DNA from 3 places in the Trichococcus flocculiformis genome. Region 1 is predicted to be linked to each of the others. Evidence: riboswitches for the same ligand, from Rfam matches in the RefSeq annotation. Region 1 holds a riboswitch; each other region holds the start of a gene.
What was found. A riboswitch is a leader RNA that binds a small molecule or an ion and turns the genes downstream of it on or off. The one in region 1 is predicted to bind thiamine pyrophosphate.
Positions count from the first base shown of each region.

Region 2: linked by a shared signal. The riboswitch ahead of thiW (energy coupling factor transporter S component ThiW) and the one ahead of thiT (energy-coupled thiamine transporter ThiT) in region 1 are both predicted to bind thiamine pyrophosphate.
Region 3: linked by a shared signal. The riboswitch ahead of thiM (hydroxyethylthiazole kinase) and the one ahead of thiT (energy-coupled thiamine transporter ThiT) in region 1 are both predicted to bind thiamine pyrophosphate.

Region 1 covers NZ_OY759718.1:2,347,450-2,355,290, forward strand. The annotation lists gene ACKPCD_RS11220 (pyruvate, water dikinase regulatory protein) at 1-637, shown strand, start outside; gene ppdK (pyruvate, phosphate dikinase) at 668-3,337, shown strand; gene ACKPCD_RS11230 (zinc ribbon domain-containing protein YjdM) at 3,634-3,972, shown strand; gene ACKPCD_RS11235 (NAD-dependent epimerase/dehydratase family protein) at 4,611-5,399, shown strand; gene ACKPCD_RS11240 (hypothetical protein) at 5,543-5,863, shown strand; TPP riboswitch at 5,978-6,079, shown strand; gene thiT (energy-coupled thiamine transporter ThiT) at 6,140-6,715, shown strand; gene ACKPCD_RS11250 (hypothetical protein) at 6,905-7,255, opposite strand; gene ACKPCD_RS11255 (YitT family protein) at 7,322-7,841, opposite strand, start outside.
Region 2 covers NZ_OY759718.1:723,172-731,012, reverse strand. The annotation lists gene ACKPCD_RS03830 (MurR/RpiR family transcriptional regulator) at 1-726, opposite strand, end outside; gene thiW (energy coupling factor transporter S component ThiW) at 946-1,437, opposite strand; TPP riboswitch at 1,569-1,670, opposite strand; TPP riboswitch at 1,733-1,835, opposite strand; gene ACKPCD_RS03820 (zinc-binding dehydrogenase) at 1,872-2,855, opposite strand; gene ACKPCD_RS03815 (DUF5131 family protein) at 2,879-3,754, opposite strand; gene ACKPCD_RS03810 (ABC transporter permease) at 3,776-4,399, opposite strand; gene ACKPCD_RS03805 (ABC transporter ATP-binding protein) at 4,396-5,169, opposite strand; gene ACKPCD_RS03800 (glycine betaine ABC transporter substrate-binding protein) at 5,187-6,095, opposite strand; gene ACKPCD_RS03795 (ABC transporter permease) at 6,096-6,725, opposite strand; gene ACKPCD_RS03790 (hypothetical protein) at 6,739-7,029, opposite strand; gene ACKPCD_RS03785 (winged helix-turn-helix transcriptional regulator) at 7,430-7,768, opposite strand.
Region 3 covers NZ_OY759718.1:447,863-455,703, reverse strand. The annotation lists gene ACKPCD_RS02440 (GIY-YIG nuclease family protein) at 337-693, shown strand; gene thiD (bifunctional hydroxymethylpyrimidine kinase/phosphomethylpyrimidine kinase) at 730-1,512, opposite strand; gene ACKPCD_RS02430 (HAD family hydrolase) at 1,521-2,162, opposite strand; gene thiE (thiamine phosphate synthase) at 2,159-2,800, opposite strand; gene thiM (hydroxyethylthiazole kinase) at 2,787-3,611, opposite strand; TPP riboswitch at 3,690-3,796, opposite strand; gene ACKPCD_RS02415 (prolyl oligopeptidase family serine peptidase) at 3,860-5,407, opposite strand; gene ACKPCD_RS02410 (IS256 family transposase) at 5,679-6,875, opposite strand; gene mnmG (tRNA uridine-5-carboxymethylaminomethyl(34) synthesis enzyme MnmG) at 7,158-7,841, opposite strand, start outside.

The DNA.
Region 1 (7,841 bases):
CACCTTCGTGAAAAAGGAAATGGCCGATCACATGAAGGGACAGATCGAAAAGTCCGGTCTTATCGGCGTCGACATCTACAGTCCGATCTTGACTGGTTTGGGGCAACTGTTCCAGCTTCCGGCCAAGGAGAAGCCGGGCATCAACCGCCAACTCAACGAGGACTATTTCAACCGTGTCGAGGCCATCGAGTTTTCCGTCAAATATGATGACGGCCGCGATCCGCGCGGCATCGAAAAAGCGGACATCGTGCTGGTCGGCGTGTCCCGCACATCCAAGACACCATTGTCGATCTATCTGGCGAACAAGAACGTGAAAGTCGCGAACATTCCGCTCTTTCCGGAATCGAAACCGCCGAAAGAAATCTTCACGATTGCCCCGGAGCGGATCATCGGTCTTGTGAATTCGCCAAAAAAACTCAATGAAGTCCGCAAAGAGCGCCTGAAGACACTGGGGCTGCCGCCCTCAGCCAGTTATGCCGGCATGGAGCGCATCCTTGAGGAACTCGAATACGCAGACGAGATCATGAAACAGATCGGCTGCGAAATCGTCGACGTTTCGAACAAAGCGATCGAAGAAACCGCAGACCACATCCTGCACTACATGGATATGATGAATATCAGCCGCAAACACCTATAACCTAGAAACAGCCACAAGGAGGAAACGCATATGACGAAGCAATGGGTTTACCGTTTTTCAGAAGGCAAAAAAGAACAAAAGATGTTATTGGGAGGCAAAGGCGCCAACCTAGCCGAGATGACCAATCTCGGCCTGCCCATCCCTCCAGGATTCACGATCACGACGGAATCCTGCATCCATTATTTCGATGAAGGCCGAACACTTTGGGCTGCGCTCAAGCAGCAGATCGATTCCGCCCTCATCGACCTGGAAAACGCGGTCGGAAAATCTTTCCATAACCCTGCCAACCCGTTGCTGGTGTCGGTCCGTTCCGGTGCCGCCTTCTCGATGCCGGGCATGATGGACACAATCCTGAATTTGGGGCTGAACGATGCATCTGTCGCTGGTCTGGCTGAACAGACGCAGAACCCGACTTTCGCTTTCGACAGCTACCGCCGTTTCATCCAGATGTTCGCCGATGTCGTGAAATCCGTTCCGCGCATTCATTTCGAAGCGATCCTGGATACAGTCAAAAATGAGAACGGTTACGAGTTCGACAACCAATTGACTTTGGAAGACCTGATCGAGCTGGTCGCGCAATACAAAGCCGTCTACCAACGCGAAACCGGCGAAACTTTCCCGCAGGAACCGTTGGATCAATTGCACCAAGCAGTCCAGGCTGTCTTCTCTTCATGGAATAATGAAAGGGCTATTCTGTACCGCGATATTCACAACATTTCGCATAACCTCGGCACAGCCGTCACCGTCCAAAGCATGGTGTTCGGCAACCGCGGCAACGATTCTGGTACCGGTGTGGCCTTCACGCGCAACCCGGCGACCGGCGCGAAAAAACTGTTCGGCGAATTCCTGATGAATGCGCAAGGCGAGGATGTCGTGGCCGGTATCCGCACGCCATTGGACATCGATACACTGGAGCAAGTGATGCCTGCCGTCTACAGCGAATTCAAGGTCATCGCCGAAAAACTGGAGGACCACTACGCCGATATGCAGGACATCGAGTTCACGATCGAAAAAGGGAAACTATACTTGCTGCAGACACGCAACGGGAAACGGACAGCGGCCGCAGCCGTCGCAGTGGCCGTGGATTTGGCCGACGAAGGCCTGATCACGAAAGAGGAAGCCGTGATGCGCATCGAAACCGGCCAACTGGACCAGTTGCTCCATCCTACTTTCGATACGAAAGCTTTGGCTGAAGCTCCCTTGTTGGCGACCGGGCTCGGCGCTTCACCTGGAGCGGCATCCGGACATATCTACTTCTCCACAGCCGCTGCCGAAGCAGCAAAAAAGGACGGCCTGCCAGTCATCCTGGTCCGCCGCGAAACATCGCCTGAGGATTTGGCCGGTATGATGAGTTCGGAAGGCATCCTGACGGCACGCGGCGGCATGACTTCGCACGCGGCAGTCGTCGCCCGCGGTTTGGGAAAATGCTGCGTGGCCGGCTGTACCGCAGCCGTCATCGATGAAGAAAACAAAACAGTTGTCATCGATGACGTCACCCTGCACCAAGGCGACCTGCTTTCGATCGATGGCGCAACCGGCAGAGTCTACGCCGGCAAAGTCGCCAAGCAGAACCCGACTTTGGGCGGCAAATTCAGCACCTTCATGGACTGGGTCAACGAAATGAAAGTGCTGCAGGTCAAAGCCAATGCGGATTCCCCGACCGACGTCAGACAAGCCTTGTCCCTGGGCGCGGAAGGTGTCGGACTTTGCCGGACCGAGCACATGTTCTTCCATAAGGATCGGATACCGGCCGTCCGCCAGATGATCCTTTCCCGCACACTGGACGAACGCAAAAAGTACCTGGCAGAGCTGTTGGAAATGCAGCGCCAGGATTTCCAGGAAATGTTCGCCCTGCTACAGGAGCGGCCGATGACCGTCCGCTTACTGGACCCGCCATTGCATGAATTCCTACCGACTGCGCATGCGGATAAGCTTGCCTTGGCGGAATCAATGGGAACCAGTTTGGCTGGTTTGGAAGCGCACATCGATTCCTTGCATGAAGTCAATCCGATGCTCGGTCACCGCGGTTGCCGTTTGGCCGTCACTTACCCGGAAATCTACCGGATGCAGGCGCGCGCCATCATCGAGGGGGCCTTCGCCGCTTCCGAAGAAACCGGCAGCACAATCACACCGGAAATCATGATTCCGTTGGTCTGCGACGTCGACGAGCTGCGCTACGTCAAAGCGGAAATCGTGGCGGAGATTGAGGAAGTATTCTCTGAGAAGGCTGCGACCATCCCCTACCTGATCGGGACGATGATCGAAATCCCGCGCGCCGCGGTCACTTCCGACGAAATCGCGCAGGCGGCCGACTTCTTCAGCTTCGGCACGAACGATATGACGCAGATGGGCTTCGGCTTCTCCCGCGACGACGCCGGCAAGTTCCTGCAGGAATACGAAGACAAAGGCTTGCTGAAGCCAAATCCGTTCCACTCATTGGACGTGAAAGGCATCGGCAAACTCGTCAAATTATCCGCCAAATTAGGCCGCGAAACCAACCCTGACTTAAGTCTGGGCGTCTGCGGCGAACACGGCGGCGATCCGGAATCGATCGCCTTCTTCTCAAGCATCGGCTTGGATTACGTTTCCTGCTCGCCTTTCCGCGTGCCGATCGCCCGCTTGGCTTCCGCACAGGTAGCGATTAAAGAGAGCAGAGCGAAAATGTCTGTACAGAAGGATGTTGTGTTGAGCAGCATCTGATCGAAAAGGCCCGGATCGATGACTTCGATCCGGACCTTTTTGGAATGTCATAATGCGCTTGCGCTCTAGTTGTCCGATTCCACATGGTTATCGGACAACCTCAGTCAACAACACATATAGAGCCTTCCCGATCCGTTATCTTTCTTCTTATTGGTTATTATTCTTATATTGTCTATTTTCTATTGTCAACAAGGCGAAAATATGGCAGTATAGAAGCATCTTCCGCCTTGGATAAAAGGCCGGAAATGGAAAATAAAAAGACAGTTAATCAAAACAACGGAGGAATAAAAATCATGATGGAATTACCGAATTGCCCGAAATGCGGCTCCCCTTACACTTACGAAGACGGCACAATGCTGGTCTGCCCCGAGTGCGCACACGAATGGAGCGCGGATGCCGCTGAAGCAACTAATGAAGATCAATTGATCGTCAAGGACGCGAACGGCAACCTGCTGCAGGACGGCGACACTGTTACGGTCATCAAGGACCTGAAAGTCAAAGGCAGCTCGAGCGCATTGAAAGTCGGAACAAAAGTCAAAGGCATCCGTTTGATCGAAGGTGACCACAACATCGACTGCAAAATCGATGGCTTCGGCGCGATGAAACTGAAGTCCGAATTCGTCAAAAAAGCGTAATCCCGATTCAAAAAAACTGGCGAGGCACCCGAAAGGGAACCTCGCCAGTTTTTCTATTTTCACATTTTATCGGGTGATACGTTACCATGCTATCCGGCCTCACGCCTTTCATCGGTACGATGGCTGTCACACCTGACAGCTAGGAGATATGCGTCGGATCACCGTTCCTTTCCGTTTTGACTTGTTTTGAGAAAGTAGTATGATCATCACCCCCGTTTGATGCTCGGCATTATGATGATAAGCCCCGCTGGTACCTTTCAGGATCAACAAAAAAACACATGCGAAAGCACGTGCTCTGTCGGGCAATAGAATGAATGGGAAGATTGTTGCACAACAGATCCGCACTGACCTTGAAAAGCGCGCATTTGCAAATTCAACAAGTCCATCCGACTCACCCCTTCGTTTTCGATTGAAAAGTGTCTTGCCCTTGCCTATCATCTTACCCCTATTATACAGGGATAACGCCCGTGTCTCAATTAATTTACCTACATTTTACTCAAATATAACATTCCCTTTTCGTCCGACGAATCGCCGTTTTTGTAAGGGCTATCCTTTGACATTTTCCGGTGGCTTGCATACAGTTAAACCAAAGACGTTCACGATAGCAACTGTAAAAAAAACAAGGGGGTATTTCGACAATGACCACAATCATGATCACCGGCGCAAGCGGTAATATAGGAAGAATTTTGGCGGATCATCTGAAGGAGAGCTACGAACTGACTTTGGTGGATATCCATTTCCATAACGTCGATCCGGCCCTTTTGGAGGGCACCATCGTCAAAGAGTTGGACCTGACTGTCGCCGGCAACTGGGACGGGCTGCTGGAAGGGATCGATTACGTTATCCATCTGGCCGGCAATCCTTCACCAGATGCTATTTTTGACGATGAGCTGATCGATTTGAACTACAAGATGCCCTTCTACCTGTTCAAGGAATCCTCCAAGTACGAAAACTTCGTCAAACGTATCATCTTCGCCAGTTCCATCCACGCCGTCAGCGCCTATCCGAAAAATGTGCAGGTTCACGTCGATGAACCTGTCCGCCCGGGCGATATTTACGGCGTTTCGAAAGTCTATCTGGAAGGATTGGCCAGCCACTTCGCCTTTACGGAAGGCCAAGAATCCATCGGCATCCGCATCGGCAACTTTGATGAAAACCTCGATGACCCGATCGTCGACGAAGCGGGCTTGGCTGAATACCTGTCTCCACGGGACCTTTGCCATTTAGTCGACTGCGCCCTGAAAGCCAAACTGGTTGAGCCGTTCCTGTTGGTGAACGGCCTTTCCGATAATCGTTTCCCGCGCTTGGACATCTCACAGGCCAAAACTGCCCTCGGTTATCGGCCGAGCGATGATGCTTTTGTGCTGAAGGGCTATTTCCAGGATGACAACGGCGACCCGGTCGAACTGTCCGAAGAAGATCAATGATCCTCCGATTTGGGAAGAATTCCTCCATTTGTACGATTCCGCGTATATCCGCCAGCGAGTTCTATTGAAGAGCCGGAAATGAACTGATATGATGTTCATTGGAGACAATACAAGTGTCAGATAGACGGAAGGAAGTACACGAAATGGCGAAAAAGAACAAAGGCAACCAGATCCAACGCAGAAATGTGAAACCAACAATACCGGAACTGCATAAAAACAATACTGGCGCGGTAACCAATAAAAAACTGCCGGTCGACGAAGATCCGAAATTGCAGAATTCATTCAATTTTACGATGTACGGCATGCTGATCGGGGCTTCAATCGGTTATTTCGCGGGCAACCTGACTTATGGCTTCGGTATCGGCATGCTGACCGGTGGCATAATCGATTCCTACCTGAATACGCAGAAGAAAAAGAAGCGCGAAGCCATCCTGAAGGCCCAGGCCGAAAAAGAGCAGAAATAGGTCATTCCGCACAAGTGTTTAGCCATTCTGGCATAGTCCGGGATGCGGCTTTGTGCACCGTGCAACTTGCATAAAAAAATCAACTGTAGTAAAGTGTAACTTAACTGAATAAACCGTTTCACAAAGGGGGGCCGTCCGCGGCTGAGATTGAACATAGATTCTGACCCTTCGAACCTGTTCGTTAGCACGAGCGTAGGGATTGTGATTGAGAATTGAATTTTATTCTCCTCCTTTGTCGATGGTATATTATGCCCAAAAAAAGGAGGAGTTTTTTTTATGTCAAAAAATCTGAACATCTGGATCGAAGGAACCATCATTGCTGCTTTAGCAACCGTTTTATCCCTGATCCCTTTCAATATCGGCCCAAGTTTTTCCGTCACGGTGGGAGCACCGGTCATGCTGCTTTACTGCCTGCGCCGCGGTTTGGTCCCCGGTTTCTTCGCCAGTTTCCTGTGGGGCGTGCTGCACATCCTGATCGGGACTGCCTATATCCTGACCCCGCTGCAAGGATTCATCGAGTACTTCATCGCCTTTGGTTTCACCGGCTTGGCGGGTCTTTTCACGCCGAAAGTGCAACAGGCGATTGCGGATCAAAATAAAAAAATGCTTTTGTGGAATGTCTTTATAGGTACCGTAGTCGGGACTATCGGCCGCTACTTCTGGCACACGATTGCCGGCTACTACTTCTGGGGATCCTACGCCCCTGAAGGCTGGAGCGCATGGCTCTACTCCATCACGCTGAATGGCGCCAGCGCTTTGGCGACCGGAGCGTTCACGATCATGGTGCTGGCTGTCATCGCCAAGACGAACCCACAATTGTACGTTCCGAAAAAAGCCGTCCGCGGATACTGATTTCGTGCCGGAACAACCGTTGTTCATGAGCTATATCGGCTGTTTGCGTCTGCGTTCGGCTGGAACAGCCGACACTTCGCGGTTCTCTCGGTTGTTTGCATCTGCGTCCGGCCGGAACAGCCGACACTTCGCGGTTCTCTCGGTTGTTTGCTTCCGCGTTCGTCTGGAACAACCGACACTCCGCGGATCTCACGGCTGTTTGCATCCGCGTTCGTCCGGAACGACCGACACTTCGCGGTTCTCTCGGTTGTTTGCTTCCGCGTTCGGCTGGAACAGCCGACACTTCGCGGAGAGCTCGGTTGTTTGCGTCCGCATCCGGCCGGAACAGCCGACGCTTCGTGGATCTCTCGGCTGTTTGCGTCTACGTTCGGCTGGAACAGCCGACACTTCGCGGATCTCTCGGTTGTTTACGTCGGTGTTCAGACAGATCAGCCAACACTTCGTGGATCTCTCGGTTGTTTGCGTATGAACGCAAAGAGAACAGCCGACAATCCATGACTTGATCGCCCAATTTGGACCGGTTACCCGGTCATGAAACATCCACTTTTAATTACAGAAAAACTGAGGCGTGATCCGAATCTCGGATCACGCCTCAGTTTTTTGATTCTATTCGACTAATCCGGACTGTCGCTCCAACGTGAAGCCCTTCCCTGCGACCTCATGGACCTGTCCGATGATCACGAAAGCAAATGGATCGATATCGTTGACCAAGGCATTGATGGCGGACAGTTTACGCTGCTCGATGACGCAAAGCACCGCTTGCTGCTGCGCCCCCTCAAAAGCCGTTTCGATGTTCACCAGCGTCAGACCCACATCCTGCACATACAGCAACGCCTCTTTGATTTCCTCAAATTTTTTAGAAATGATGAAAAGCTGCATCTTGTTTGTTCCGGTGACCATGACTTTGTTGATGACGATGGACGTCAGGAACACCATGATGAGCCCGTAAAGGATCTGTTCCATGCTGGAAAAGAACGCCTGGACCAGTAGGAAAATAACGTCGAATGTATACATTCCCGCTGCAACCGGTATGCGGAAATGCTTGTTCAAAAGCAACGGCGGAATGTCCATTCCCCCCGTGGAAGCACCGACCTTGAACACCAGTCCCACACCCAATCCGCAGAGG
Region 2 (7,841 bases), 1.5 Mb from region 1:
AATCACATCGATCAGGTACATCATCCCGAACTGCGTGTTGACGAACACCGTGTTGTTGACGAAACGCGAGTGATAACCGAAGCACGTGACATCCGCCAGTTTCGTCAGCGAACTGTTTTTGAAGCTCGTCAGGGCGATGATCTTCGCTTTTTTCTTCTTCGCGATCTCCAAAGATGCAATCAGTTCAGGGGTCTCTCCCGAATTTGAAATGGCGATCACCAATTCGCCCTCCTTGATGATCGAACTGTTGATGATCATCAGGTGGGAATCCGTAACCCCCGTAGTATTCAGCCCCATCCGGATCAAGCGTTGCGCCAATTCCGCGGCCGTGAAACCGGAACTGCCGATGCCGTAGATGACTGTTTTGTTTGCGTTTTTGATCCAATCACCAACCGTTTCGATTGCCTGATCCTCGATCATCTGATTGGTTTCATCGATGACTTGTGTATAATAGCCATAAATATCGTCATAGACGGTCGGCATTTCTTTCGAAGGATGACCGCTCGCCAATGAACGCAGCGCAATCTTCATGTCCACAAACCCATCGATGTTGATGCGTTTACAGAACCGGGTGATGCTGGAAGTCGAGGTATCCGCCTTCGCTGCCAAATCCTTGATGTTCATATTTTTGATGGATGCTTTGTTCTGCAGAATGTAATCCGCAATCTTTTTCTCGTTCGCGGAAAAAGTAGAATACTGATTCTGTATTTCTTCGATGATTGTCATTTACTTGTTGCCTCCGCCTGCTTTGCGCAACCACCAAAAGCGCACTGCGCATTTCTTCCCTTCGCCTTTTCCCTCTATGCTGATAGAATAACACATGAAAATAGTTTTTTCAATTATTATTTACTGAAAATTATTTTCTTTAACTTATCTATTGGAGACACTTTTAGACAGCAGAAAGCCGCCCCCTTCCGAGAGCGGCTTCCTTCATAAGCAGATGCTTCAGATTATGTTCCGGTCCAATACGCTTCTTTTTTCCATTTCCAGGATGATAAAATATGCCATCCCGGCTCCGATGGCGGAACTGATCGCGAAGCTCGGCAGGAAGAGCATCAGTGCAGCTTCCATGCCCATAAAGAACTGCGCCAGCAAAGTGCTCACCAACGAGCCCAGAATTCCGGTGCCAATCCATTCACCCAGTGCCGCGTAACCGAGCTTTTGCGTTCTGGCATAAAACAGACCTGCGCAAACAGCTCCAATCATGCTGCCAGGAAAGGCAAATATGGTTCCCGTCCCCAACAGGTTGCGCAGCAAGGATACGCTGAAGGCTTGCAGGACGGCATACCCCGGTCCTAACCAGACAGCGGTCAATACGTTCAAAAGATGTTGCACCGGCGCTACTTTTGCCAGTCCGATCGGAATGACGAAGATGCTGTTGCTGACCACCCCCATGGCGATGATCAAGGCAGTGGTGACTAATTTCTTTGTGTTCATACTATTTTCCCCTTTTCAGTTTGATTTATTATTTTTGCATCTTGCTCTTTCCTAACTGTTTCCCCTCCTCCCTGAATTGAACGAAAATAAAAAGACACCTCCCCTGAGATGTCTTGGATATACGTACGGACTCCAGACCGAGCTCAGTTCCCTCCGCCAGTACGAACTGGATCAGGTTTGAAGGGTTCCGACAGTTTCGGTCTCAGCGCTCGCGCGCACCCCTACTGAAAATAAAAAACGCTATATGATCTGATGCGAAAATCAGAAAATATAACGTTTTGATGTCTATTATGCGAATAGTCAAACGCCACATTCCCTCCGCTAGTATGAACTAGATCAGGTACAAAGAGTTCCGGCAATGCCGGTCTCAGCGCAATAGCGCACCCCCAGTGTTTCTCATTTGATTCTAACCAATAATCCGCGGAAACGCAACCCTATTCTGAAGCTTTCTCTCCCGCAGCGCTCGGATCCAACACAATGGCTTTTCCGAAACTGTCCTGGCTCTGCAAAAAGGCATGGGCTTGGGCAACCTCTTCGAGCGGGAAGACTCGCTCGGGATCCACAGCAATGCCTTTTTCTTCAATGTACTCCAGCAGTTCATTCACCTTCTCGCCGGAGACGTCACTCGAATGGAAAGTAGTCAAGTAGCTGTTATGCTTCAATTCCATGATGGGATCGAAATCCTCCAGGAACCATTTCCCGCCCAGTTGACCGGTGCTGCAGACAACGCCGCCTTCCCGGATATGGGAAAGGCTGTCCTTGATCGTCGCAGGGCCGATCAATTCCAGAATTTTGTCGAAAGTCTCTTCCGTTTCCAACACGCCGTTGCGGTCTTCGACGTAGTCGGTGAAGCCGGCTTCTTTCAATCTCTCACCCTTTTCGGCTTTCCGCGTGCTCCCATAAATCCTGATATCCGGGAATTGGGCTTTGACCAACTTGGCAAAGGCAACCCCTACTCCGCTCGTTGCACCCCGAACCAAAATTTGATCGGATGCTTGGATCCTCAGATTCTTCATGGAACCGAAAGCCGTATAGTAGGTTTCCGGAATGGCCGCCAGTTGGGCCCAGGGCAAATCGGTGTGGATGGGGTAGATTTGGTCATTCGGCAACAGGACATATTCCGCATAACTCCCGTCGAAGGCCCTCCCCATCTCTCCCATGATCGACACCACTTTTTGACCGAGAGGCAATTTCTCTTCGTCGCTCGAACGCTCCACTATCCCTACGCATTCAATCCCTAAAATGCGGGGAAATTTGACCAAGGGGGATTTCCCCTCCCGCGTAAAGATTTCCGAATGGTTGATGCCGAAGCCCATGACCTTCACGAGCGACCAGCCTTCCCGGATTTCCGGAAGCGGAACTTCCTGATGCACCAGTTTTTCCGGTCCGCCCGCTTCATGCACTACGACTGCCTTCATTTCTCCGACTTCCTTTCTTATTTTCATAGCGACAGCATGCAGCTGGGTCTTCCCGATTGCGTACCGCAAAATTTCTTGTAGGCACAGGAGTCGCACAAAGTCACGGCATCTGTTTGAAAAAGCGGCACCGATTCGCCCTGGGCAACCTCCGTCAGTTGAACCGAAACCGCACGCCCTTCATAAGACAGGCCGGATTTCTTTGCCTGCTCCTGCTGCTTTCTTTTGTCCAAAATTTCATACTTCCGTCCGTTCTTCACAAAATGATTCCCGGTTTCGATGAATTCGAAGTTCACATGCTGGTCCACGCAATCTTGGTGCATCCTGTGCACCCATTCATAATGGCATTCCCTTGCCCCATCATAGTTTTCCCCGCCAACGATGACGCGTTCGATTTTTCCGGACGACAAATGCTTCGTCAAGTCGATTTCGCCGATCAACGGTGCGGCCATGATGCCTCGGTGTTTGAAAGGCAGATCCAGGAGTACCGGGATCCGCCTATCGGCCATCTTTTGGTTTTCGGCAGAGACATTCATCCACACGTTTTCCCAACCGTCTCCCCAATTTTCAGGAAGGCAATCTTTCACGCGTTCGATTCTTTTCGTCAACAAGTAGAACAGCACGTCCGAACGCTTCTCAATCATCTTCCAGACTTCCCCGCGCCACTCGTCCGCTTCCTCAAGAAAGAAGTCAGAAGTCATGCAGACGCGTATCGTGGAACCAGGAGGTATGACAAAGTCGCCGCGCCGGTTTCTTTTCAACGGTCGATCGAAGCTGCTCTGGACTTTATAAATCAGCGCGCCATCTTTTCCTCGTTGACTATCCAAATGAAACATATAACAATTTTGGCATCCCGGGCTGACCTTTTTGCAGCCGTGCCACGGGTTCCAGATATCACTCAAGCGACCACTCCTTTGAAAAGATCAGGCAAATCTCCGTCGCAACGCGTTCTCAAGTAAGTACAGGATGACATTGACAAGCAGACACAACAACATCGACAGCACAGTGCCCCACAACAGTTTTACGACGCTGAATGTCCGCAAGCCATCGAAAAGGACAGTTCCCAACCCGCCCGCATTGATCGTTGCGGCGATGGTTGCGATGCCGATTGTGGAGGTCGCAGCGATCCGTATCCCTGCGATGATTGATGACATTGCCAACGGCAGTTGGATTTTCCGGAACATTTGATTCCTCGTCATGCCCATCCCTCCAGCGGCTTCGATGATTGTCGGATCGATCTCCTTGATCCCTGCGGAAAAACTGCGCAACAGGACATATTGGCAATAAATCACCAATACGATGATGGCCGTGTTCCTTCCCAGTCCCGTCAACGGAATCAAGATGGCAAATAGAGCAAGACTCGGGATCGAATAAAGCAAAGAGGTCAGATAGATCAAGCCGTTCATCACGCGTTCCTGATGCATGCAGGCCAGGATTATGCCACTAGCGATGAGGATGGCGATCGTCAGCGTCGTCCCCACTAATTCGATATGCTGCATCGTGGCAAGCAACAGTTTTTCATGGTAAGTATTCCAGTATGCAATCATTTCAGCTCACTCCAAAATGCCTCTTGTTCCTTTACGGTGGCAATCAAATTTGCGACAAACTCCGTTTTCGGATTGCGCATGATTTCCCTCGGTGCATCAAATTGACAAATCTTGCCTTTGTCCATTACCAGCACTCTCGTCCCCAGCTTGAACGCCTCATTGATGTCGTGGGTGACCAGCACAAAGGTTTTGTCTCCCAATTCTTTGTGGATCTTTTGCAGTTCATTCTGCAGTTGTAGGCGCGTGATTGCATCGACCGCTCCAAATGGTTCATCCAGCAGCATCACTTTCGGATTGGCGGCAAGCGCCCTCGCAACGCCGATACGCTGTTGCTGACCGCCGGATAATTGTTTCGGCTTTCTGTCGGCAAACACATTCGGATCCAGTTGGACAAGCTCCAGCAATTCTTTGACGCGGGCTTGGATTTCCTTCTTGTCCCACTTCAGCAGTTCCGGGACTGTCGCGATGTTTTGGGCAACGGTCATGTGCGGAAACAGACCGATTTGTTGGACGACATAACCGATTTTCCGTCTAAGATCCACTTCGTTCATTCCGCTGATGTCCTCTCCGAAGAAGGTTATGTTCCCTTCATCTTCACGGATCAACCGGTTGATCATTTTTAAAGTCGTCGTTTTGCCGGAGCCGGAAGAACCCAGGACAGTGATGAACTCCCCCTCCTTAATTTCAAAAGAGATATCATCGACTGCCTTCGTGCCCCCTTCCCCGTAGAGCTTCGTCACATTTTTGAATTCTATCGCGGTTTGCTCCATGCGGCCTCAACGCCTCCTTATTTTATCGAATCAAAGTACTCTTTCGCGACCGCTTCATATTCTTGTCCATCGACGTCCACTTTAGCATTCAGATTCGTCATAGTCTCCGTATCCAAAGTACTGCTGATGTTGTTCAGAATTTCCGCAATGTCAGGATTCACTTCCAACACTTCATTTCGGATTACTGGAGCCAAGTTATAAGGCGGCCAGAATTTTTTATCATCCACCAAGACGGTAAATTCTTCTTTATTTGTCAGTTGTCCTTCTGTCGTATAGGCCGGAGCGACATCCGCTTCATCATTTTTCAAGACTTCATATTTCAAACTGTTGTCGTAGACTGTCGAACTCTTCCAATTGAATTCTCCGTATGCTTTGGTCAAACCAGGAAGGCCATCTTCCCTCAGATCGAATTCACCTTGGGATGCAAAACGCAGCTCTGAAGCATTTTCCTGCAGATCGGAAATGGTCTCAATGCCGTATTTTTCGGCTACGCTCGTTTTGATGACCAGACCAGCGCTGTCGTTGGCTTGCGCATAATCCAACCAGGTCAGATCGAACTGCTCATCATATTCTGCTTTGATTGTGTCATAGACTTTCTGCGGATCGGTTTCTATCTCCATTTCCAGTACTACCAACAGGCCTGTCCCTGTATACTCCGGATAAAGGTCGATTTCATCATTGGTGATCGATGTGTGAACAACCGAGCTGGCAATATTCGGAATTCTTTCAACCTCATAGCCGGCATCTTCCAAAGCCAACGCATAAATTTCCGAAACAACCAAGTTTTCGGTGAAGTCCTTTGAACCCACGCGGATGGCTGTATCTTCCGTGCTGCTATCGCTTCCGCCAGTCAGGCCTGAACAACCTGAGACCATAAGTGTTACGGCCAACATTGCAATCGTACTGATGATATTTTTTCTTTTCATTTAATTGATGCTCCTTTTAATTATGTAATCAAGAAAGATGCTTGTCGTGAAGGCAATCATCGCTACCGATACTCCTCCAATGATAAGCAAATCCATCCTGTTCAAACCCAATCCTGTAAAAATCAGTGTCCCCAAACCACCCGCACCGATGTATGTAGCCAGCGTCGCACTCGAGATAATTTCCACCAACGCCAGTTTCACGCCGGTCATCACAAAAGGAAAAGCCAGCGGAATCTTCACCCTTTTCAGGAGCTCCCGATCGGTCATCCCCAACCCCTTCCCCGTTTCGATCATCACAGCGGGGACTTCCAGGAATCCGACCGTTGTGTTGACTAATATCGGCGGGATACCCAACAACACCAATGCGATCAACGCTGGAGCCCTTCCGACCCCAATAATGGAGATCAACAAAAAGAGGACCGCCAAACTGGGGATGATCCGCAAGGCTTGGGAACTGAGGGTGATCATCTGGCTGAGTTTCCGGTGCTTGTGGCTGATGTATCCCAGCGGAATACCGATCAGACAAGAAATTCCGATTGCCTGGATACTCAATCCAAGGTGTTGGTAAACGTAAATCAAATATTGACTGAAATTCTCTTGAAAGTATTGCAGTATGTCATCAATTAGCATTTTGGACCTCCTCTCATTTTAAACAACGATCCGAAAAATCTGCCATCTCGCTAAATACCTTCAAACTCGCTGTACCGCTGCTCGTCAAGGAATAATAGCAGTTTCTGTCGTCCTCAATCTTATTGACCACAATCGTATCCATTTGCAGTCTCCACAGACTGGTGACCACACTTTCTTTTTTTTCACCCGTCATTAGGACGATATCATTGCAGCTCATTGTCGGATAGCAAAGGAACAGGTACATTATGGCAATCTTGATATCAGTGTCAAAGGTTGCCGCAAATACTAATAAAGGATCTATCATGACCTGCATTCCGCCTCCTTCAAAACATTCACATCGATAATTACCGCTGAATAAACTTCTTCGCACATGAACTACTGTCATGGTGGCCCCTTCGTGTTTGCGCTCCTTACTTAATGCCTCCCTGATAATACTCTTTTTGACTGCTGATGGATGGGTTCCCATACTCTAACTATAACCATAAAGATGCGCCCGTAAAAGTACGCACTTTTTTATCAGGTACTTACCTTTTTGTAAGCTACAGCTACAATGATACCTACAACAAAAAATTGTAAAAAAAAATCCCTTTTGAAGCATTATAACGCTTCAAAAGGGAGTATGAAAATGATACAACTTTTGGCACCCGTATGGGATCACAGAAAAGGTCGGATTTGCAACCCGCTTTCCTACTTCCTATGCTGGCTTATTTTTGTTCCAAGAGATTATTTTTGATATAATCCGTTCCCCAATCACTCATGCTGTTGATGATCGGTCTTAGGGAGTCACCAAGATCGGTTAATGAATATTCCACGCGGGGTGGCACTTCAGGAAATACTTCCCGTTTAACAATCCCATCAGACTCCATTTTCCGGAGATTTTCAGTCAATACTTTTTGGCTGATGCCATCAACCAATCGGTGCATTTCATTAAAACGCTTGGTTCCCGTCAATAATTCGCGCATTATCAGCAGTTTCCATTTATTTCCGATCAGATCGACGGTTGTCGCAACCGGGCAGAATGGCAATTCTTCTTTGGTCAGCATCTTTTCCACCTCATAGATAGTAAGTTTCTTTTTGTAAGTTACAACGAATTATATACTTGAAATAAAACAATTT
Region 3 (7,841 bases), 1.2 Mb from region 1:
TTCGATCGCAAATATGAACCGGATGCGGACAATAGAGGCGTGCCCTGCTATTATGCAAAAACCAAAAAATCCGAATGTTCACTATAATCAAAATTATAGCAAACAAAAACGACAGAATAATGAGGTTTTATTTAGAATTTGGAAAGAATTCCCTAGTTTTCACTATCTCCAACCGCTTATTTCCGAACGTTAGGAGATAGACGATTTATCAATGTACTGATTTTACCCACCCAGCTATTGCCCGTTGCGGTATCCATCTTTGGACAGGGGCAATTGACGGAATATCAAAATTTGCGTATGCTTTTGAGTAAACCCAGAAAGGGAGTTGGAAGCGAAATGGCACAGAAAAAAGAACTGCGACGCCAATTTGAAGAGGTGCCTATTGAAGCCGGCATCTACGAAGTACAGAATACGGAAAATCAAAAGATTTTCATCGGAAAAACCCCGAATCTGAAGACTTTGAATGGCATGAAACACATTTTGAATGTGGGGGCGAACAACAACAAGGAGCTCCAATCCGATTGGAGCCACTTCGGGCAGGACGCCTTCATCTTTACGATTTTGGAAGTGCTGGAAAAGAGCGACGACCCTTCCTTCAATGAGAAGAAGGCCTTGGAACAATTGGAAGAAAAATGGCTGAGTGACAAGCAACCTTTCGGAGAACGCGGCTACAACCGCAGACCCAAAGCCTAAAAAAGAAAACAAGCGCAATTGCGCCTGTTTTCTTTTTTAGTTGATCCCGTAAGCATGATTGAGCGGCCCGCTGCCTTTGCCCAAATCCATTCCATCACGGAGTGCGCCGGTGATGTAGGCTTTGGCTTGGCGGATACTCGCTTCCATTCCGTGACCTAAAGCCAGATTCGCGGCGATGGCCGAGGAAAGCGTACAGCCGGTGCCATGCGTATTCGAGTTTTTGATCCGTTCCGACTCGAACCAACTGACTTTCCCGTCCATAAAGAGCAGATCGTCGGCGCTGTCCTTGAGATGGCCGCCTTTCAGGAGCACGCTGGTCCCCGCTGCTGAAGCGATGCGCTCCGCCGCAGCCAGCATATCCGCCTTCCTCTCGATTTTGACACCGCTCAATGCCTCTCCTTCCGGCACATTCGGGGTGATCACATCAGCCAACGGCAACAGCAGCGTCCGCAAAGCTTGGCTGGCATCGTCCTGCATCAGGCTGCTGCCGCTTGTGGCCACCATGACCGGGTCCACGACGATATTTTCCGCTTTGTATTCGAACAGCTTCTCCGCAATGACTTTGATGATTGCGGCGTTCGACACCATGCCGATCTTCACCGCATCCGGCCGGATATCCTTGAAGACGCAATCCAGCTGTTGCGCCACAAATTCAGGCGTCACTTCCATGATTCCGGCCACGCCTGTTGTGTTCTGCGCCGTCAACGCTGTGATCACGCTCATCCCATAGACTTTATGCGCCATCATCGTCTTCAGGTCCGCTTGGATCCCTGCTCCGCCGCTGCTGTCCGACCCGGCGATCGTCAATACTGTTTTCATGTTTTTGCTCATCCTTTCCAATCCGAAAATGAATAGATGTACTGCTCCGTCAACGCTTCGATGCGCTCCCTATCCTGTGCCGCCGTCTCATCATAGACGCCGACTACCCGGAAACCGGCTGTCGTTGCCGTTTCGATGGCGTGCAGGGCATCCTCAAAGACAACGGTCTGCACGAAGGGAGCCCCGAGCTGTTCAACCGCCCGCTGGTAAATGAGCGGATTGTCTTTGCCTGCCTTCACTTCACTGCTGGTCAAGATGGTGCTGAAATAGTCCCGGATGCCCAAACGCTCCAAAGCGCTCTCGGCCAAATTTCTTTCGGTCGCGGTGGCGATGCACATCTTGACATTCTGCTCCTGCAATGTTTGCAGGTATTCCGCTGCGCCAGCTTTAAGCGGGATTTCATAGCGGTAAAGATCCGCAATCAGCGTTTCGATTTCCGCAATGATCGTCTCTTCGGCTTCGCGCAATCCATAAGCCGTTTGAAAATGTTGCGCGGCTTGCTGCAGGCTCATCGTCTTCAATGCCTCCTGCAATCCAGGTGCCGGCTTCAGCTTTTTCTGAAGCAAGTAATTTTCCCCTAACCCCTGCCAAATCGGCATGGAGTCCAGCAACGTCCCGTCCAGATCGAAGATGGCTGCTTCCAGTTTCATGGCTGCACCATCGCTTCCGCTAACGGGCGCAGTCGCTTAACGGCCGCTGTGATGTCAGGCTGCGCAAAGATGGCGGATACGACGGCGACTCCGTCGATGCCGCTGCCGTTCAGATTGAGGATATTCCCTTCAGCAATGCCTCCGATCCCCACAACGGGTATGCTCACCGCCTGGCAGATCTGCTGCAACGTCTCGATCGATAGCGTATTGGCATCCGGCTTCGTTGCTGTACCGTAGATGGCACCGACGCCCAGATAGTCGGCCCCGTTCCGTTCGGCCGCCAGCGCCTCTTCGACGGAATGGGCAGAGACACCCAGGATTTTCTCTTCGCCGATCCGGCTGCGGACATCTCCTGCCTGCATATCGCTCTGCCCCACATGTACACCGTCCGCATCCAACGCCAAGGCCACATCGACCGCATCATTGATGATGAAGGGAATGCGGTGGCGTTTGGCCACGGCCTGCAGTTCCTTGCCAAGGGATACAAAGGCATCAAAATCCAGTTCCTTCTCGCGCAATTGCACGACGGTAACCCCCGCCTGGATGGCTTCTTCAAGCTGTTCCGCCAAGGATGCTTCCCCCAGCCATTGGCGATCGGTAACCGCATAAAGCAGCAAATCGTTCTTATCTATTCTCAATTTTAGCGCCTCCTTCCAGTTTTTCGGCCGACATCTTGCTAATTTCATCGATGAGGTAGCTGCGGTAGGAGGAAGTCCCTGCCGCATTGCGGATCATCCTTTCATAAGCCAGCTCGCCGCTGACTCCCATCAGGCATACCGCTGCCGCGGTAGCATCCAGCAACTGCTCCGGGTTGGCTCCGCAATAGGCTGCAATCACTGCCGACAACATGCACCCAGTTCCGGACACCTTCGCCATCTGCGGATGTCCGTTGCGGATGATGTAGGCTTTGTCCCGGTCCGCAACGATATCGATTGCGCCGGTGATCGCAATGACCGCCTCATTGCGGTCGGCCAAGCGTTTGGCGAAAGCGACCGTTGCCTCGAGCGTCTCCTCGGTCACGGCATCGCTGATGTCTGCATCGACGCCTTTCGTCGTGCCGCTGCCGGAATGGATCGTTTTCATTTCCGAAATGTTCCCTTTGATCACGGTGAAGGCAATGTCTTCCAGCAAGTTGAAGGTCGTTTCGGTCCTGAAAGGGGATGCCCCCGCACCGACCGGATCCAAAACAACGGGATGGGCGAGCGCATTGGCTTGGCGCCCGGCCAGCAGCATAGATTCCACGGCTCGACTGTTCAGTGTACCGATATTCAGATTCAAGGCGGTGCAGATGCTTGTGATGTCCGCGACTTCCTCGGGGGCATCCGCCATGATCGGCGACCCACCGGCAGCCAGCAGGACATTGGCGACATCATTGACGGTTACGTAATTGGTGATGCAATGGACCAGCGGCGTCTGTTGCTGGACATTTTCGAATAGCATTTTGAACATGGGAGTACCTCCAAATAATTTATTTGATGCGACAAAAAAAGCGGGAAATGTCCGAAATAGGCATTTCCCGCTGAATAGAATCATTCAATGTTATTTCCCTACGTTGGCATTATCCAAATCAGGTAATAGGTCGAAGTTGATTACTTCCTCTCAGCCTGCTGACACAAGCTCCCTTTTTTCGTATGTAATTGTGTCACTATCTTAGCATAAGTGGCAGCCTTACTCAAGGATGATTTTTGCTGATTTTTTTATTTTGATTGCGCATTCAGCCACTCGAAAATATTCGCATAAGTGGTTCCGCCGACTGTGGCTGCAGCCGTTCCTCCGCCGGCAGCGTTGCTTGGTTCTGATCCGAATGTTTCAGTGTCGGCAGCAGCCGCGATCGCTTCCTTATCCTGGACGCCTGTCACCTGGTTGTTGAAGAGATAGATCCAGGAGAAGTGACCCATGTAAGTCGTGCCGGGGCTATCCGTTCCTTCAACTGTTTCGAAGTAGGAAACCCAAGTGTTTTCGGCTCCCGCCTGGACAAGTGCCTGGTAAGTCGGCAGCAAGTAGTTCGCAGGGACGACGACCGGGTCATCAGCTGATTGGACAAACCAAATCGGCAAGTCTTTGATTGCCTGGAGTTTTTCTTCGGTGAACCAAACTCGCCCGGTCTTCACGAAAGCGGAAGTACCGGTAGCTTCCTCGCTTGCTTTCACATACGTACCATCACTGTTGCGCTCGTATTCATAATAAGCATACGCCTCGCAGATTGGATAAGCTGCAGCAAAATATTCCGGGTATTGGATGACCATATTCATGGTCATGTAGCCGCCGTTCGAGCAGCCTCCCAAATAGATGCGATCGGTATCGACATCCGGATGCGCAGCTACATAATCATTGATGGTATCCATCAAGATTTCGGTGTATCTGGAGATACCGCTGCCATTGCCGTTCGTTCCGTCCCCTTCGTCCATCCAATAGGTAGGCGCTTGGACAGCCAACACGTAAGCTCCGGTCACGTCGTCAGTTTTGAAATAGGACTGGATCTCCTCTTTTGCCAACGCCGATACTTCATTTCCAAGGATTGCGATGTCGGGATCTGTTCCGCCTTCACCTTGACCGTGCAGCCAGATGACCAATGGATTCGCTTCCCCTTCGGCAAGGTTCGCCGGTTCATAGGCGGCTGTCGAAAGCGTCAGTTCCTCTTCTTGATCCGTCAACGGATTCACGTAGGTGCCGCTGAAAGTTCCTCTGGCGGTGAACAAATCCGTATCCGGGGAGATGCGGTTGTTCACGGCATCCTCCGTGATGCTCAAAGAGTAGGTTTCATCCTCGATCGTGACGGAAGGAGCAGCGATTGCGACCTCATAAGCTGGAGACCACTCATTCATCGATGTCGTCGTATTGTAGGTGAACGGGGATCCGATCACACTGAAGGTTTCATCATTAAAACCGGTCTCCATATCGATCGCGATGAAGTTTGAATTCTCCTGCGGGTTCCCGTTTTCATCGGATGTATAGACGTCCGTCACCGTGCGTTCCGATCCGGCCGTCATGACCTGCCAGCCGCTAGGATCGACACTGTCGACCGCATCCTCCAGTTCGATGATGAGCTTCGGTACGCCCGGTCCTCCTTCATACCCCTTTACATAGATGCTGGTCTTCACGACGCCAGCATAGGCATCGGCTGATTGCACGCCTTCTTGCTGGTCTGAATCCTGTTGATCCACCGATTCTCCGGAACCGCAACCGGCAAGCAAACCTGCCGTTATCCCTGATGTAAAAATAGTGCCGCTTATTTTACCTCTCACTCCCTGACCCCTCCATTCTTCCTTGTTCCATTTACATTTCATTATACTATAGTTCAATCTTCAAAAACGACGGAATGGGTCCGCAGCTCCGGTGAAGAATCCGTCCATCGGAGGACAGCATAGAAATCGGTCAAGTCCGAAATCCTGTGTAAAATCACTTTGTAGTTCCTTTTTCTTGATACGTGTGTTTTTGTGCCAGGCGAGCCTGGCAGGACCCTCGGTTTAGGTAGGAATCAAAAACCGATTCCTACCTAAACCGAGCGTGCAATTGTTAAGTCCTCCCTACGATCGGATTTCCTGTCTTCATCAGGAATGTCCAACGGTTCTTTTCCCAGTCCTCATGGATATCCATCAGAACTGCGCCAATCAAGCGTTCCGCTGAGTCAGTATTCGGGAAAATCGAAACCACCTGTTCTCTTCGACGGATCTCGCGATTGACCCGTTCCAGGGAATTGGTTGTCCGCAGGGAAATGTGGTAGACTTCCGGTTCCTGAAGATACTGCATTGCGTCCATAAAGCCGCTGTCCAACGTCTCCAAGGCCTTGCTGAAGCGGTTCTCTCCACCGGTCAGCTCCTCGAATGCCTGACGGCTTTCCAACGCTTGCTGAAGGGTGTTGGCGCGGAAAATTTTCCGCAAGGCTTGACGCTGCTCTTCGCTATCTTTTTTCGGCATCACGTCCAGGATATTCCGGAGAAAATGGACCGTACACCGCTGCCAGGCTGCGCCCACAAACACTTCCTGAATGGCGGCTTTCAGGCCCTGATGGGCATCCGAAATCACCAGTTTAGGCTGCATCAATCCACGGTCCCGCAGATCCTGTAAGAAGGATCTCCAGGTCTCCTTGGATTCTTGATCCGATACTTTGAAACCAAGGATTTCCCGCTTGTTCAAATCATTGACGCCCTGGGCGATGTAGACGGCCTTGCTGATGACCCGGTGGTCTTCGCGCACCTTGATGTACATGGCATCGAAGTAGACATACCGAAAGGTATGCCCGGTCAAAGAGCGTTCCCGGAACTCCTTAAGCTCTGGATCCAGATGCTTCATTGCACTGGAGACAAACGATTTCGATACGGTTTCTCCGCACAATTGCTCCACGATTTTCGACACTTTCTTCGTGGAAACACCGTTGATCACAGCCTCCACCATGCTTAGCACGAAAGCCTGATCCATCCTGTTGTAACGCTTAAATAATTTAGTGGAGAAATCACCGTTGCGTGTACGGGGCACTTTTAAAGTGAGCCTTCCGATGGAAAGAGTGAAGTCCCGTTCGTAATAGCCATTGCGGTAATCTGTCCGGCTAATGGTCCGTTCGTACTGGTTGGCTCGGATGTGCTCGTCCCGCTCCGCTTCCATATAAGCGTTAAAAACCAGCACTGCCATTGACTTCATCATGCTGGTGATATTGCTGTTCAAAACTGCCTCTGTTAATTCTTCCATATTTATATTAATATTTAGTTGGGTCATATCCGTTCTCCTTTGCGATGTTGTGTGGTAACTACATTGTACCAAAGGTTTGGGTATGGCCTTTTCTTTTTACACAATTATACGGAAACAACTTAGAAATCAGACTTAACTCCGATAGAACCGGGTTCATCGGAGAATAACTGAAAATGCGAACCGAACTCCGGCGAAGCCTCCGCTCACCGGAGGAGAAAAATGGATCTCCTCGATCATGGATAGTAGTCGAGAAAAAGTTAACGGTTAACAACAAAAAACGAGGCTGTCTCTATAGACAGCCCCGGCTTCTTATTCTGCAATTTTTGCAATCTTTCCTTGGGTCACGTAGACCATCAAAACGGAAATGTCGGCTGGGTTGACGCCGCTGATCCGGCTTGCTTGGGCGATCGTTTCCGGTTGGATCTTCTTCAGATTCTGTTTGGCTTCATTGGCGATTCCGTTGATTGCATCGTAATCGATGTTCACAGGGATGCGTTTTTCTTCCATCTTCTTCAGCTTGTCCACTTTTTCGACTGCTTTCTTGATGTAGCCGGCATATTTGATCTGCACTTCTACTTGCTTGATGACCTCTTTCGGCAAAGCTTCTTCAAGCGGAGCAAAAGCGATCAGACCTTCATATTTCAGTTCTGGACGCTTCAAAATATCCGCAAACAGAATGCCATCCTTCAGCGGAGCGGAATTTTGTTCCGCAAGGAAAGCCTGCAGCTCTTCAGTCGGTTTCAGGCGCGTACTTTCGAGGCGGGCGATTTCCTTTTCGACAGCCTGTTTTTTCTCAAGGAATGAGGCGTAGCGTTCTTCCGTCACCAAACCGATTTCACGGCTCATTTCGGTCAAGCGGAAGTCGGCGTTATCATGGCGAAGCAACAGACGGTACTCAGCGCGCGAAGTCAGCAAGCGATAAGGCTCCATCGTCCCTTTTGTGACCAAATCATCGATCATGACGCCGATATAGCCATCGCTGCGCTTCAGGAT